3 regions of the Paenibacillus sp. VT-400 genome follow, and region 2 is predicted to be linked to each of the others. Evidence: predicted binding sites of a transcription regulator. Region 2 holds the regulator's gene; each other region holds the start of a gene.
The links. The regulator LexA, encoded in region 2, represses DNA repair genes until DNA is damaged. The targets are predictions, from matches to a motif close to CGAACATATGTTCG.

Region 1: a site for LexA is predicted at 2,796-2,809, ahead of EL84_RS22640 (DNA polymerase IV). Genes of this name have one in related genera too.
Region 3: a site for LexA is predicted at 3,931-3,944, ahead of recA (recombinase RecA). Genes of this name have one in related genera too.

What each region holds. Positions count from the first base shown of each region.
Region 1 covers NZ_LELF01000067.1:2,735,426-2,740,691, reverse strand. Annotated here, with positions in the region: gene EL84_RS22655 (phosphate/phosphite/phosphonate ABC transporter substrate-binding protein) at 1-361, opposite strand, end outside; gene EL84_RS22650 (hypothetical protein) at 818-1,186, opposite strand; gene EL84_RS22645 (YolD-like family protein) at 1,188-1,535, opposite strand; gene EL84_RS22640 (DNA polymerase IV) at 1,532-2,749, opposite strand; gene EL84_RS22635 (glycoside hydrolase family 1 protein) at 3,057-4,517, opposite strand; gene EL84_RS22630 (beta-glucoside-specific PTS transporter subunit IIABC) at 4,531-5,266, opposite strand, start outside.
Region 2 covers NZ_LELF01000067.1:3,069,319-3,074,584, forward strand. Annotated here, with positions in the region: gene EL84_RS24120 (HAD family hydrolase) at 242-1,033, opposite strand; gene EL84_RS24125 (hypothetical protein) at 1,062-1,571, opposite strand; gene EL84_RS24130 (DUF896 domain-containing protein) at 1,697-1,906, opposite strand; gene EL84_RS24135 (LysM peptidoglycan-binding domain-containing protein) at 2,002-2,379, opposite strand; gene lexA (transcriptional repressor LexA) at 2,677-3,303, shown strand; gene EL84_RS32760 (aldehyde dehydrogenase family protein) at 3,408-4,079, opposite strand; gene EL84_RS32765 (aldehyde dehydrogenase family protein) at 4,081-4,707, opposite strand.
Region 3 covers NZ_LELF01000067.1:1,549,226-1,554,491, forward strand. Annotated here, with positions in the region: gene EL84_RS17695 (helix-turn-helix domain-containing protein) at 1-614, shown strand, start outside; gene EL84_RS32295 (hypothetical protein) at 688-852, shown strand; gene EL84_RS17700 (YajQ family cyclic di-GMP-binding protein) at 1,008-1,499, shown strand; gene pgsA (CDP-diacylglycerol--glycerol-3-phosphate 3-phosphatidyltransferase) at 1,819-2,406, shown strand; gene EL84_RS17710 (competence/damage-inducible protein A) at 2,514-3,770, shown strand; gene recA (recombinase RecA) at 4,014-5,078, shown strand.

The sequences.
Region 1 (5,266 bases), 330 kb from region 2:
TTTCGGAACGGACAAGCAGTTGGGCATTGGCTCTTTCCGTAGCGATGATGTAACCAAACGGCCCGATCAGTCCAACTTCAATTTTGCCTGCACGTAGGGCTTCGATAACCATGTTATAATCTTCTGCTACAAAAATTTCCGCAGGAATGCCGGTTGCTTCAGTAATGTCTGTTGCAAGCTGTTCCTGAGAACGGTTCATCTCGCCCTCTTCGCTTGGCATAATACCGATTCGGATTACTTCTGGCATTCCGCCTTCACTGGAGCTTGAACTTGCTGATGCCCCGCATCCAGACAGGATGACAAGCATAAATACAAGCGAGAGGATCAAGCTTTGATAACCTTTACGTTTACTATTTTTCACAATGTATACCCTCCTGAAATTTGGTTGCTTCCATACCGAATTATCTGGTACACAAGTAGGATACAAGTTGAATGTAAGAAGAGTGATTTGGTGAATCACCGAATTTGTAAAACATTTATCGGACTATGTTTTGTCAATTTCAGCAATCTGTACAAGTTCTTATCCTTGGCTCGGAACACGAAACTTGTATCGATAAACAAAAAAGCCGCTAATATAGCGACTTCAAAGGGAATATGTTCTTGCTCTTCGCCGACAGATTTTTATTTATTTTATTCTTTATTTTCAACTACAGACTTTTCAGAAACTCAACATATATTTTCTATGACATAGAGACAAAAAATACCGACCCTTCAACTTCAAAGGTCGGTTTACCCATATGGGAGAAGAAAACAATGGTCATAACTGCATTATCTCCACCCTATGAAGTTTAATACCTTATTCGCTTGAACTCCATGTTCATGTGGGCAATTCAGTAATATCAACGTTCATATGTTCAGTAAGCATTAAGGTTACATCCACTTTCACTTTGCTCCATAATAATGTCATTTTATGAATGTAACCTCTCACCGAATAATCTACCGTTAAACTCAGCTCAGATCTCACTTCATCTATGATTTTAATATGATGTTCCTTTAGCCTTTGCTTTGATTTGTACATTTCTAAAGCTATTTTCTTTTGGGTACCGTCCAGGTAGTCAACATACACAGATTTCATTTTGAAGTTTGAAGCGTATATTTTATGCTTATCTACCTCCAGAGCACCTAACAGATAAGGGAGCTCCACTACCCTCTTTACGAGTGAAAGTTCCTCCAAAGTCTGTCGCACTTTACACGCCTCCTTCTTCAAGTTTTACAGCGACCAATTGATCAAAATCGACCCATTCAAATCCATTCTCCATTTCAATTTTGATTTTCTTTCCAAAGGTACTGACTGAAGTGACGATCCCGTGTATATACCGATTGCCTGACTCAGTAAATATTGCAAAGGTGGCTTGCAATGTATAATTGAGCGACATATCTATATTTTGTGTAATAATCTCCCACTCATCTTCATGGATCAGCGGTTTCGTTAGATAATGAACTTGAGTACGATGCTGTATAATTCGTTCTTTATGTTGAGGAAGCATCATGCGGCTCGATTCCCATAATCCATTGGCCTCCAGTTTTTTGCTCATTTATAATGCCCCCCAATTTTAGATGCTCGATCGATCGCTTGACCCGCAGCCGTAATGGAGCTCGCTCGTAGAATGGCAATGTCGCCAAATCGATCCTTAATGTCGTCCATAACCTGATCAATGGCCCGTTTCTGCTCTTGATCATCAAAAAAAGAAAGTTGATATGTATCCGCGTTGGATAATTGAGACAGGGATACGCCTACACGGCGCACAGGTTGCCCATCCCAGTGTTGATGAAATATGCGTTTGGCTATCTTGCATACATCAACGGTTATGTTTGTAGGATCAGACAGTTTAACCTGCCTGTGAAAACCAGTGGGGTGGTCAAAATCCGCTCCAGACACACTCACGGAAACGACACTACCCATCAGTCCCTTTCGGCGGGCTCTTCTGCATACTTCAGTGCAGATATCGAGAATAACCACTTCGATCTCCCAAGCCTCTGTGAAATCTCTAGGCAGGGTCATTCCGTTTCCGATATCCTTTTGTGTACTGTGCGTGTTGACGGTTACCGGCGAATTGTCGAGTCCATTTGCGACTCGCCAAATGACTTCTCCATTAACACCCCACTTACTTCTTAACTTGGAAAGAGGCGTATTCGCCAGGTCTCTAATGGTTCGGATGCCCATCTTCCACAGATGTTTTTCCATTCTTGAGCCGATCCCCCACATATCGCGGATGGGCTTATCTCCAATGTGGAGGTGTAATTCCTCTTTCTTTAAGTGGAAAATACCCCCCTCTGCTTTTTTAGCGATCATATCACAGCACAATTTACTGATGATTTTGTTTTCACCAATGCCAGCTCTTGCGTAAACGCCTGTTTCATTATAGATTTTGTCTTGAATTTGCTTGGCCAAATCGACTGGATCATTACCGAATAGATGCATAGACCCTGTAAAATCAGCGAATAATTCGTCTATACTGTACGGTTCGACCAGATCGGTAAACTCCTCAATAATGGACATGATTTGAGTGGATACTTCGATGTATTCTTGCATGTGTGGTCTCACAATGATCAGTTCAGGGCACTTCTGAAGAGACTGCCAGAGTGGTTCCGCGGTAGACACACCCTTCGCTTTGGCTAGTGGACAAGCGGCAAGGATAATTCCAGAGCGTCTTGCGGGGTCTCCCGCAACAGCTAATGGTCTATTTTTGTATTGAGGCATTTTTGCCTTTTCGACTGAAGCATAAAAGCTCTGCATATCAATGAGCATAATGGTTCGTTGCTTAGTCAACACTGTAATCACTCCTGTACTTTTGAGAACGTATGTTTGTATATATTATAGACCGAACACACGTTCTTTATGCAAGAGGTAAATATTTATAATTAGCTTTTGAAAACCCTTGGACACCATAATGAACTGTAGACTGGATATTGTCAGCCACTGTAGCCATCCAAATAATTAATTCTTAGTTTTATTATTGATGCACAAAAAACCAAGTACTTGTCTCACAAAGTGATAAGTACTTGGTCTATTTGATGGAATTTAAAGATTGGATCATCTTTCGTTCGAGTGCAAATTATATTTCCAAATCCAATCTTTCCCCGTTGGATTCAATCACCTTTTTATACCAGTGGAAACTGTCCTTTTTACTTCTTTTCAGGGTACCTCCGCCCTCGTTATTCTTATCTACATAAATGAATCCGTAGCGTTTCTCCATTTCGCCAGTTGAGGCACTAACGATGTCGATGCAACCCCAAGCCGTGTAGCCGATAAGATTAACGCCATCGAGGATAGCTTCTCTCATTTGTTCGATATGATCTCGCAGGAAATTGATTCTATACGTATCATGGATAGAGCCATCCTCTTCGATGATATCAACCGCTCCCAGACCATTTTCAACGATCATTACAGGGATTCTATACCGATCGTACACATGATTGAGTACGTAACGAAGTCCAACTGGATCGATTTGCCATCCCCAATCATTTGCCTTCAAATAAGGATTTTTGAATCCACCAAAGACATTCCCCTGGGTCTCATCACCTTCTGGGCGGGTACCCACTACATGAGACTTGTAGTAGCTGAAGCTATAGAAATCAACACAGCCTTGTTTTAGCACTTCTACGTCCTCTTCTGCCATCTCAATCTGAATATTGTTCTCATTAAAATATCTTTTGGCAAAGTCAGGGTATTCCCCTCTAACTTGCACGTCGCTGCTCAGCATATTGTTAATCTGATCCATTCTCAGAGCCTTCAACATATCTTCCGGTTTACATGTACTTCCGTAACCATGACTATAATTAATCATACAACCGATTTGGAACGCCGGATTAATCTCATGAGCAAGTTTGACAGCTTTTGCACTTGCTATAAATTGATGATGTAAAGCCTGGAATCTTAATTGCGTACTATCCACAACCGTATTGTTAAATACACCACTATCATCAACTAATAATGCCCCTGCTATATATGCTCCTGCTGGAACAATTAAACTATTGATCTCATTAAATGTAATCCAGTACTTCACGACATCCTTGTAACGGGTGAAAATGGTCTCACAATACCGTACGTAGCAGTCGATCATCTCTCTGGAAGCCCAGGCATTGAATTTCTCTGTTAGCGCAAACGGAGCTTCGTAATGTGAGATTGTAACGATAGGTTCAATATTATACTTTTTCAGTTCACTGAACACCTTGTCGTAAAATTGAAGTCCTGCTTCATTTGGCGTTACATCGTCCCCGTTGGGGAATATTCTGGACCAAGCAATGGACATTCTGAAGCATCGAAAGCCCATCTCTGCAAACAGACGGATATCTTCTTTGTAATGATGGTAAAAGTCTACTGCCTCATGGGAAGGATAGTTTACACCCTCCTCAATGTGTTTAGTGATCCGTCTTGGAATAGTATGCGTTCCACCCGTCATCATATCTGCTGTACTTGCCTTTTTACCATCAATGTTCCAGGCACCCTCGTATTGATTCGCCGCTGTTGCGCCGCCCCACATAAAAGAGTCTGGGAATACGGTTGTGTTCTTCATTGGAAATTCCTCCTTATATGATCTTAATTAGTTTTTCCCCGATCGTAATCGATGGTTTGTCTATACCAATTACATCTGTAAAGTCATCTGAATTCGTAACAATAATAGGTGTAGTCAGATCATAACCTTTGGCGGCTATTGCATCTGTATCGAATTCGATAAGTAAATCCCCAGCTTTTACTTCATCACCTTCTTGCACATGTACCTTGAAATGTTCACCTTTCAGCTTCACCGTGTTCATGCCAATATGAACGAGGAGTTCAGCGCCATTATTCGAGCTAATACCCATTGCGTGGAAGGTAGGGAATACCGCGGATATTACACCATCGGCTGGTGAAACAAGCTTTCCAACTGTAGGTTCAATGGCGATCCCTTTTCCCATAGCTCCAGTTGCAAAGGCTTCGTCCTTTATTGTTGATAACTCTAGAACTCGACCAGTCATTGGTGCTATGAGCACATGTTCAGAAACACTAACAACAGGCACACGGTTTGTTGAAGATGAATTGGCTGGTGTTCGTTGATCCTCTCCATCCTCAGGAACATCTTCAAATCCTAAAATAAGCGTCATCAAGAAGGTAACAACAAAGCCAATGACCAGACCAATTGCTGCATGGATTAGGTTCCATGGATTATCTGTGATAAATGCTGGTAACGTAGCCAAGCCGGCAATGCCTAGAGCAGATCGAGCTACACCGAACAAGCCAACGTATATTCCGCCTACAATACCACCAATGACAACAGCGATCAGT
Region 2 (5,266 bases):
AAAGAAATTGCTTTATGACAATCTAAATACTAGTCATACTAGTATGTTAGTTATATTCTAATCCAGCTTCCCTCTAATTTCAATAACTTTTAGCAAAAAAAAATGGAGATCTCTTTTAACAAGGTAATTTACTCAACAAGCTCAAATAAAAAAACATTGGTAACTTCAAGAACGATATCATCGTTCATTGAAGCTTCCAATGTTTCAGGGTGCTGAGGAAAGATGTTATAACTGATTGCGCTTAGAAATTAGCAATAAGCTGATTTAATTCCGATAAATGTGTTATTTCATGGTCTGGCGCATACGTTTCATTGTTGGTCTTATGCTCACGGTTAATCCATACGGATTGGATGCCAGATGATAAAGCACCACGAATATCAGTCGTTAACTTGTCTCCAACCATCATGCTCTCTTCGGGTTTAACACCCAGTTTACTCAAAGCATGTTCAAATATCGACGGATCTGGTTTTCCTTTTCCGAAGTTACCCGAGATAATAATCTCATCAAAGAAAGGAGTTAATTCAGGTACACCATCCAACTTCTCTTGTTGCAAAGCAGGACAACCGTTTGTTAACAGCAACAGTTTGTACTTTCCTTGTAACTGACGCAAGGTATCCATCGTTTCTTCGTATACATGAGGTCTGGATCTCCGTTCTACTCCAAACTGCGCGGCAAGTTGTTCAGCAAGATCTTCCCGATCTATACCCAACTTCAACAAGCCACGACGCCAGGATTCTTTACGGTAAACTGGAGCAAGTTGTTCCAACTGACGGAACTCAGGTTGATCCCCACCAGTAAAGTTAGCCCAAAGGCCTTCAAACGGATTGATTCCAATCATTTTAGTAAAAGGAAAGGTTTCATATGATTCATACAGTCCACGTGCCTCATTACGAACAGCTTCTTCAAGTTCTTCTGGTTTAACCCCAGACTCTTTCGCTGCGATTAGACAAGTCTCATGAAAAGCTTCTCGAACACTACGCTCATCCCATAATAAAGTATCATCTAGGTCGAACAAAATCGCTTTTAACGCCATTCCGATCATCTACCCCTTTATGCAATAATTACTTTTCGACGGTTTCCACGGTGATCTGGTGTGCTTTCGCAAATTTCAGCAAACGTTCTGCAATCGCATCTGTATCGTAACGGTTCAATAACTTGGTGAACACCCATCTTTTCCCGCGACTGTTATGTTCGATAACAACTGTACCTGGTTCAATTCTGAATTTGACGATATCGTCAACCCCAATTGAACGTTCACGATTACCCTTCGTCGTTATAATCCGATTACTGCTAATCTTGATGTATGGACGTCGAAGCATGAAGATGACTGCCAAAAATACGTAAAGCAGCATGGTCACCCAGTCCCAAGTTGTCATTGGAGCTTGCACAAGGAACGTGCTCATAAACAGATACAAAAAGGCGAGACCAATCAAAAATATAGGGAACAAAAGACTGCGTCCCTTAAAGACTTCTTCACCTGGTGTACCTGTGATTGGTTGACCACTTTTTTTGCGTTGCTGATTTAACTGCTTGGAATTTTTCTTAACCGTTCTCTCGAACGAACGCGACATGAGAATCCCCCTTATGTGTCTTTGTATCGGCTTACATAATTGCAAACCAACATTTCCCCCTATAAATTGCACACTCAAAATAACAGGAAGAAACCTAAATATCATAATGATATCATTAGGTTTCGTTAGTGTTTGAGTTTGCCTTGGTGGCCTTTGTCATTCTCATCATCAACAATCTCAATGGTATCCAGTTGTTGTCTGAAATTGCTGCGAATATTACTCAAATAAATCTCTCTTAGCTCGGCACGTTCAGCAAGCTCTTCCTCCGACAATCCAGTGGACTTTTGCTTACGAGCCAATTCGTTAATGCGTGCTACCAGACTATCTATATCCAAGCTTGTCCCCTCCAAAAATACAAAGTCATATTAACTTTGCCATTATAAAGGCTGCTTGTCAAGCTGACACGCGCTAACACTCATTGATGTGCATTTTATTCTGCAAATTGCGGTAGAGCTAGTACTTGTCCCACTTGGATGGAAGTTGTATGAAGTTGATTCACTTTCTTAATTGCTTCTATATAAATACGTGTATCCATATTCGTCGGTTTATGTTCCAAAGAAATACTCCATAATGTTTCCCCTTGTGAAACAGCTATCTTTCCTCCAAGCAGAACATCATTCTCATTGCCAGCAAAAACAGTTAAAACGGTGCTGCATCCAATAAATATAATCATAGAGGTAATGGCTACCTTTAACATCCATGAAGAAATCTTGAAACGCGCTAAAACCTTCTTGTAGTTCCCTATGTTAGACTTCACCAGTTCCGAATTGATTGGTTCATAAATGCTTTGATAAGTAGAATATCTCATTAAATACCCGCCTCCAAACGTTTGTTCCTATCTGTTGAAATCAATATAACACGAACACTTGTTTTGTTCAATAGATTTTTAGAACAATTGTTCGCTTCTTTTTTAGAAGGAACAATATCTTATTTCAAGTACTTTTGCAAAACATTTGCAGTATTATGCTCTGACTTTTGGACAATTTCTGTTCTATAAGTTAAAAAACACTGATTTAATGCTATTTTATTTAGAACTTATGTTTGTACGAACGGAGGTTCTATGTTATAATTTTCCCAAACGTTACTAAAATGGGGTTGATACGGTATGTCGAAGATATCCAGCAGGCAGCAGGCTATTCTGGAGTTTATACGAAATGAAGTCCGGTTGAAGGGGTATCCTCCTTCCGTACGGGAAATTGGTGAAGCGGTTGGACTGGCTTCCAGCTCAACAGTACATGGACATTTGGATCGTTTGGAGAAAAAAGGTTTGATCCGACGCGACCCTACCAAGCCAAGAGCCATTGAGCTTTTGAGCCAGGAAGAATCTGAGCATTCTCATCAATTTGCTCATAGCGTTGCACGTATTCCTGTTGTTGGTAAGGTTACAGCCGGGGTTCCAATCACTGCAACCGAGAACATTGAAGACTACTTCCCTCTTCCTACACATTATGTAGGCGAACAGAAAGTGTTTATGCTTTCGGTAGTGGGAGATAGTATGGTGGAAGCTGGAATCGTTAATGGAGATTATGTTATTGTCCGCCAACAGCAAACTGCTGATAACGGTGATATCGTCGTTGCAATGACTGAAGACGATGAAGCTACAGTGAAAACGTTCTATAAAGAGAAAGATCATATTCGCCTTCAACCGGAGAATGCGACCTTCGAACCTTTACGTTTGAAACACGTTAGTATTCTGGGTAAAGTCATTGGCCTTTTCCGAGATATTCATTAATATTTAACTTGAGTAACAAAACTAGATGTAATGAAATACGAAAGAGGTTGCCCTGATGAACAGGACAACCTCTTTTTTCATGTTTATGTTATTTTAGCGGCTAATTATTTACTTCGTTTCAAAATACTCTTGTGATGCGAGAACACATCAAAGCTCTGTTGTCCGTGATATGAGCCCATACCGCTCTCTCCTACACCACCAAACGGGAGATAGTGTGAAGTCATATGAGAAAGTGTGTCATTAATACATCCACCACCGAAGGATACTTGATTCAGAACCTGATCCTGCAGTTGCTCATCCTGTGTGAAGAGATATAGTGCCAATGGTTTTGGCCGGCGAACAATCTCATCCAGCATAGGATTCAGGTCACTGTACGTAAATACAGGAAGAATCGGACCGAAGATCTCTTCTTGCATGACAGCTGATTCCCAGTTCACATCACCAATTACCGTCGGCTCAATAAGCAACTGCTCACGTACAGAACGCCCACCAATTAGTGTTTTGCCATCTGTGAGGAATTTCGACAACCGATCAAAATTACGCGCGTTGACAATATGCGGGAAATCAGAGTTCTGTAACACATCATCCCCAAATTTATCTTTGATCTCTGCGCTAATCAGATTAATCAGTTCATCATGAACTTGTTCATGCACAAGCAAGTAATCCGGAGCGACGCATGTTTGCCCTGCATTCAGGAATTTACCACGAACAATACGTTGGGCCACCAGCTTCAGATCTGCATCACTATGGACAATAGCAGGACTCTTGCCGCCCAACTCAAGAGTTACAGGTCAAGTGCTCCGCAGCTGCCTTCATAACAATGCGACCAACACCTGTGCTGCCTGTGAAGAAAATATAATCAAACTTCTCTTTCAACAATGCTGTGCTAGCCTCAACTTCGCCTTCCATAACCGCAATATACTCCTGAGGGAAGATCTCCTGAATCAGATCATACGTCAGACGAGATACGGCTGGTGTTAATTCAGAAGGTTTGATAACTGCACAGTTACCGGCTGCAATTGCTCCAATCAGTGGACCAAAGGCCAGTTGGAAAGGATAGTTCCAAGGTGCAATTATAAGAGCCACCCCGTATGGTTCAGGGTAAATGGTACTCACCCCATCCGGCATAGCCGAATTGGTTGGGACTTGTTTTGGTGCAGCCCATTCCTGCAGGTGTTCTAATGCAAAATCCAGTTCACCCAGAACAATGCGAATCTCGGAACCGTAAGCTTCCGCCTCTGATTTGTTCAAATCTGCCCGAAGTGCATCTTGAATCCGTTGCTGATACTTTTCAATTCCTTTTCTAAGCTGTTGAAGCGCATTAATCCGATAATCAATATTTTTAGTTTGACCTGTATAAAAAAATGTACGTTGTTCTGTCACCAGTTGTTTTGCCTGATCCATATTAACATCTCCAATTAATTATTTAAAATTAAATTGTTCAAAATTCAATTAAAGTATACCTCTTCTATATGAAACTTTCAACATACAAATGAAACATCCATATTGTATGTATTTGAACGATGGTTGGAATTTTGAAAGAGTGAAAGCTAGTATTCCTTTCTATTTCGTGGCTATCAAGTTGCCTTATGAGGGTGCTATGTAAGTCTTTCATTCGATAGACAGTATCAGCTTACTGCGATAGTAGGTGAGTTCTGGCTTTAAACTCAACAGTCTTATGGAATACATCTATTATCGTAGCAGGTTATTCTAATGTCTGAGTAAAAGGATGAATGGCTAAGGAGAAATGACTAAATGTTCAGTCGTTGCCTGATAAGAACAACTGAGATGCCTAAAGACAAGGTACAGCAAGAAGTTAGAAGTTCGCGACCATCTAGGACAGACTGACAGATACAATGACCTTTATTAAGGTTTATGAGAGGCCATCCCCTTCTAGTTGCGACTCCTCATGTATTAGCTTTTCCTTATCCACTCATTTACATAGAAAAATATACCTAGGTCT
Region 3 (5,266 bases), 1.5 Mb from region 2:
GTCAACAACAGCCTGAGGATAAACCGGATCCACCTGCCGACAACGGACAGGCATCTAATCCGCCTGCGACAGATTCAGGTACTGACGGGACTGGTGAGGGCGACGCTGGGGGTAATGGTGGCGGTACAGACACTGAAGGACAGACGGACGGTCAAACTGATGGCCAAACGGATGGACAGACGGATGAAACTGAGGAAAAACCAACTGACAATTCACCGTCTAATGTGACTGTGGCAGAAGATGGGAAATCAGGGAATATTACGAACTTTAAAGTTAACGGTAGTGCAGGGCAACCTGTAACGGTTACGATCAAAGCAACAGGTAATAGCTGGCTGGAAGTGTATAAAGGCGAAAACTCCAGTGGAGAGAAGTTGGAGTATGGTAACACAGCCGAAGGTGACAGCTATACCTTTGAGTTGGATAGTGTAGGCATGTATATTAAGTCTGGTTACGCTGCAGCGACCACGATTGAAGTTGGCGGGCAAGTTGTAACGGATGGCAAGGCGACCAATCGGATTCGTTTGAAGCTTGGTGAAGACAGTAGTAGTACTACTTCCACAGGTGTCGAAAATGGATCAACGGACGGTACAGGAGGTACCACGGGTAGCGAATAACCGGGTCAACTGCAGGAGACAATAATCGTGTCTTAACTTGCAGTTAACTTTTGGTGAAGTGAGGTGGATGGCTGTGACAGTCAGCTGGATCGTAACAGGTTTAGGGATCATTGTCAGCCTCCTGGGTTATTACCTGACTCCAAGTGCTTGGGGTTACGGAATATTGGGTTTTGGACTTGCACATGTACTTTTGGGTGTGCTCGATATGTTCAGACAGCCCAACCGCAGCCGCTATTAGGTTGGAAGCTGGAACAGCAAGCATTTTTGGCAACCACTTGAAGTGGAAGCCAAAAATGCTTTTTTCTTTGTGTAAAACAGCTTGAAATTAGACTTTTGCTTAAGGTATCCTCTATAATGTTACAGAACATACGATTAACTGAAAGGGTGACTGGTTTGAGCTCAGAAAATTCATTTGATATCGTGTCCAAAATGGACTTGCAAGAACTGACAAATGCCGTTACACAAACCGAGAAAGAAATTGGCGCTCGTTATGACTTCAAGGGCAGCAAGAGCAGCCTGAAACTGGATAAGGATGCGTTAACGATCGTATCTGATGATGAGACCAAACTCAAGGCTGTCATTGACGTGCTTCAATCCAAAATGGCGAAGCGTGGTCTACCATTGAAAAACATTGATTACGCAAAGGTAGAGCCAGCGTCTTCTGGTACAGTCCGCCAGCGTTTGAATTTTAAACAGGGGATTGATCAGGACATCGCCAAGAAAATCAATATCCTGATTCGGGATTCCAAGATGAAGGTGAAGAGTCAGATTCAGGGAGATCAACTTCGGGTAACTGGTAAGAGTAAAAATGATTTGCAAGCTGTCATGCAGTTGCTAAATGGTGCTAACCTGCCTCTGGATTTGCAATATACAAATTTCAAGTAATAAGGCCTTTTTGTAGCAAAAGTGTTTTTTGACACGGTATTGGGCGTATATTATACTAAGTGTGCATTGCTGGCAGTCAAGCATCAAGTCCAGTCCTCATCGTTTGCTGACTTTGTGAAAAGCAGTACATCTTCTGGAAGTCACCGGAACGTTTAAAGCGTTTTGCTTTTGAGCGGTTGACTTTATTTTTTGCGTTTCTACATAGTGGGATCATGTTAATATGGATTGACATTGAAATTGTACATTTCATGTTCCGGATGATGATAACGGGATTATGATGATTGTTTGGAGTAATGGAGGATATGAGGGAGGGCGTCTTGTGAATTTACCCAACCGGATTACGCTTGCACGAATTTGCTTAATCCCTTTTTTGATGGTGTTCCTGCTCGTGGATTTTCCATTTTATCCAGAGCCGTTGCAGCTTGGAAGCTTGTCGCTTCCGTATAATCAACTGATTGCTGCTGTTATTTTTATCATCGCCGCAAGCACAGATGGAATTGACGGATACCTTGCGCGGAAAAATAACATGGTTACCAATCTGGGGAAACTGCTCGATCCACTCGCAGACAAGCTGCTGGTTACTGCAGTTTTGATCTCGCTTGTGGAGATGGGCAAGCTGGATTCCTGGATTGCAGTTGTGATTATTAGTCGTGAATTTGCAGTTACCGGCTTGCGTCAAATTGCATTGCTGGATGGTTCGGTTGTTGCCGCCAGTGCTTGGGGCAAGCTGAAGACTGTAGTGCAGATTGTGGCGATTGTGCTGTTGCTGTTGAACAATTTCCCGTTTTCATACACGGGTATTCACGTCGATATTATCGCGGTATGGGCAGCAGCGCTTATTACCATCTGGTCGGGTATCGATTACTTTATCAAAAACAAAAACCTGCTTCATTTAACAAAAGCATAATGGTTTGTTCTTAAATGGGTAATCATGAAGGAAGCATTGGGTCAGGGGCAATAGGAAATTATCCTATTGCCCTTTGATCACTCACCACGTGTACAGGAGGATGCTCAATGAAGGCAGAAATCATTGCAGTTGGCACAGAGCTACTGCTTGGACAAATCGTCAATACCAATGCCAGATACCTATCCCGTGAATTGGCTGCGATGGGGATCGATGTATATTTCCAAACGGTGGTTGGGGATAACCTGAACCGACTTAGTGAAGCTATTCGCATTGCGCAGAGCCGTGCAGACGTTATTTTATTTTCCGGTGGCATCGGACCTACCCAAGATGATCTGACCAAGGATGCGCTCGCAGCTGTTCTTAACCGGAAACTGCATACAGATCGAATGGCAATGGACAAAATTGAGAGCTTTTTCAGAGATCGTAATGTGGATATGACAGAGAATAACCGACGTCAGGCGATCGTTATTGATGGCGGAACACCTCTGGCCAATGAAACGGGCCTTGCGGCAGGAAATGCGATTTCTGACAATGACAAATATTATGTTGTGATGCCTGGACCACCTAAAGAGTTGATTCCAATGTTTGAACAGGAAGTCAAACCTTGGCTGTTCCAGCATGTACTCACAGAAGAGATGCCGATCTATTCCCGAATGCTCAAATTCGCAGGTATTGGTGAATCTGCTCTTGAAGATCGACTTCTGGATCTGATTGACGCGCAGACAGACCCTACGATTGCTCCTTACGCGAGCGAAGGCGAAGTTACGGTACGTGTCTCCACAAAGGCTGCGAGTGAGGGAGAGGCGAAGCTGAAGCTGGATGCGATGGAGGTTCAGATTCGGGAGCGTTTGACAGAACATCTCTACGCGAACGAGGATGTGCCTATAGAGTACACGATTGTAACCATGATGTCTGACATGGGGCTGACGCTCAGCGCTGCTGAGAGCTGTACAGGAGGGCTTGTCATGCAAAGTCTGACCTCTGTACCCGGAAGCGCATCAATGCTCAAAGGTGGAATTGTTTGTTACTCCAATGAAATTAAAGAAAAGCTGCTGAATGTGCCTCATGATTATCTGGAAGGTGAAGATGCGCCTGGGGCGGTAAGTCCTGAGGTTGCAAAAGTGCTTGCTGAGCAGGTCCGCATGATTGGTGATGCTGATTTTGGCTTGGCTGTTACCGGTGTAGCTGGACCGGGATATTCGGAACGCAAACCACCGGGACTTGTCTTCATCGCTCTTGCTGAACGTGGAAAAGAGACGGAAATTCATGAGCTGCGTATTAATGGTAATCGCGAGACGGTTCGCATTCGTTCAGCCAAAGCGATTCTCTATCGCTTATGGCAAAAACTTGTGGCGATGGATTGATTAGTTAATAGCTTCGATTGCATTTACAGTTCCAAGCAAGTATAATTAAGGAAGACGGAAGAACCGTAGAATTAGGCTTTACAGCCTTGTTTACGGTTCTTTTTTCTGTTTAATGGAAAGTTTCCTTGAGGAAGAGGCGCCTCGGCCTTTACAAAAAAAACGAATGTATGTTCGAAAAAAAGCTTGGCAAACGTGTTAAAACAAGGTATCATTATCTTATAAACAGTAAAGGGTGTGAGCTTATTGTCAGACCGTCGTGCCGCGCTTGATATGGCGCTCCGTCAAATAGAGAAGCAATTTGGTAAAGGATCCATCATGAAACTGGGTGAGTCCACTCATATGAATGTGGAAATTATTCCCAGTGGTTCCTTGGCTTTGGATATTGCATTAGGAACAGGCGGCTTGCCTAAAGGCCGTATTGTTGAAATATATGGACCTGAATCCTCTGGTAAAACAACCGTAGCATTGCATGCTATCGCTGAAGTACAAAGAGCGGGTGGACAAGCTGCATTTATCGATGCCGAGCATGCTCTTGACCCACAATATGCAAGCAAACTTGGTGTTAATATTGATGAATTGCTTCTGTCTCAGCCAGATACGGGTGAGCAAGGGCTGGAAATTGCAGAAGCTCTTGTACGCAGTGGTGCAGTAGATATCGTCGTTATTGACTCTGTAGCCGCATTGGTTCCAAAAGCAGAGATTGAAGGCGAAATGGGTGATTCACACGTTGGTTTGCAAGCGCGTTTGATGTCTCAGGCGCTGCGTAAACTGTCTGGTGCAATCAGCAAATCCAAAACAATCGCAATCTTCATTAACCAGCTTCGTGAGAAAGTTGGCGTTATGTTTGGTAACCCGGAAACAACACCTGGTGGTCGTGCTCTGAAGTTTTATTCCACAGTACGTCTGGATGTGCGTCGTATTGAGAGTATCAAATCAGGCAATGACATGATTGGTAACCGTACTCGTATTAAAGTTGTTAAAAACAAAGTGGCACCTCCGTTTAAACAAGCGGAAGTGGATATCATGTATGGCGAGGGTATCTCGAGAGAAGGCAGTATCATTGACATTGGTACAGAGCTGGACATCGTTAATAAAAGTGGTGCTTGGTACTCCTACGAAGGCGAGCGTTTAGGACAAGGCCGTGAGAACGCAAAGCAGTTCATGAAAGAGCATAAAGATATTGCTGACATCATTGAACAAAAAATTCGTGTAGCCAGTAACTTGGTTACTGCAGTTCCTGCGCCAACTAGTGAAGAGCAACAAAAAGAAGCAGCAGAAGAACAAGAATTGTTTGAAATCAACGAGTAATCTCTCAAAACCTCTCTTGTAGGGAGGACCCTGAGGGTGTTCCCCACTGGACTCCGTAAACTTATCTGATTGAGCTTGGATCAATCTGGATAATGGATTGTAGTGGGAGTACTCGTGCTGTCTAACAGCCCCTGTCCCAATGGACAGGGGCTGTTAGCACGCTAACTGTGGAGTAAAGGCCGGGCAGA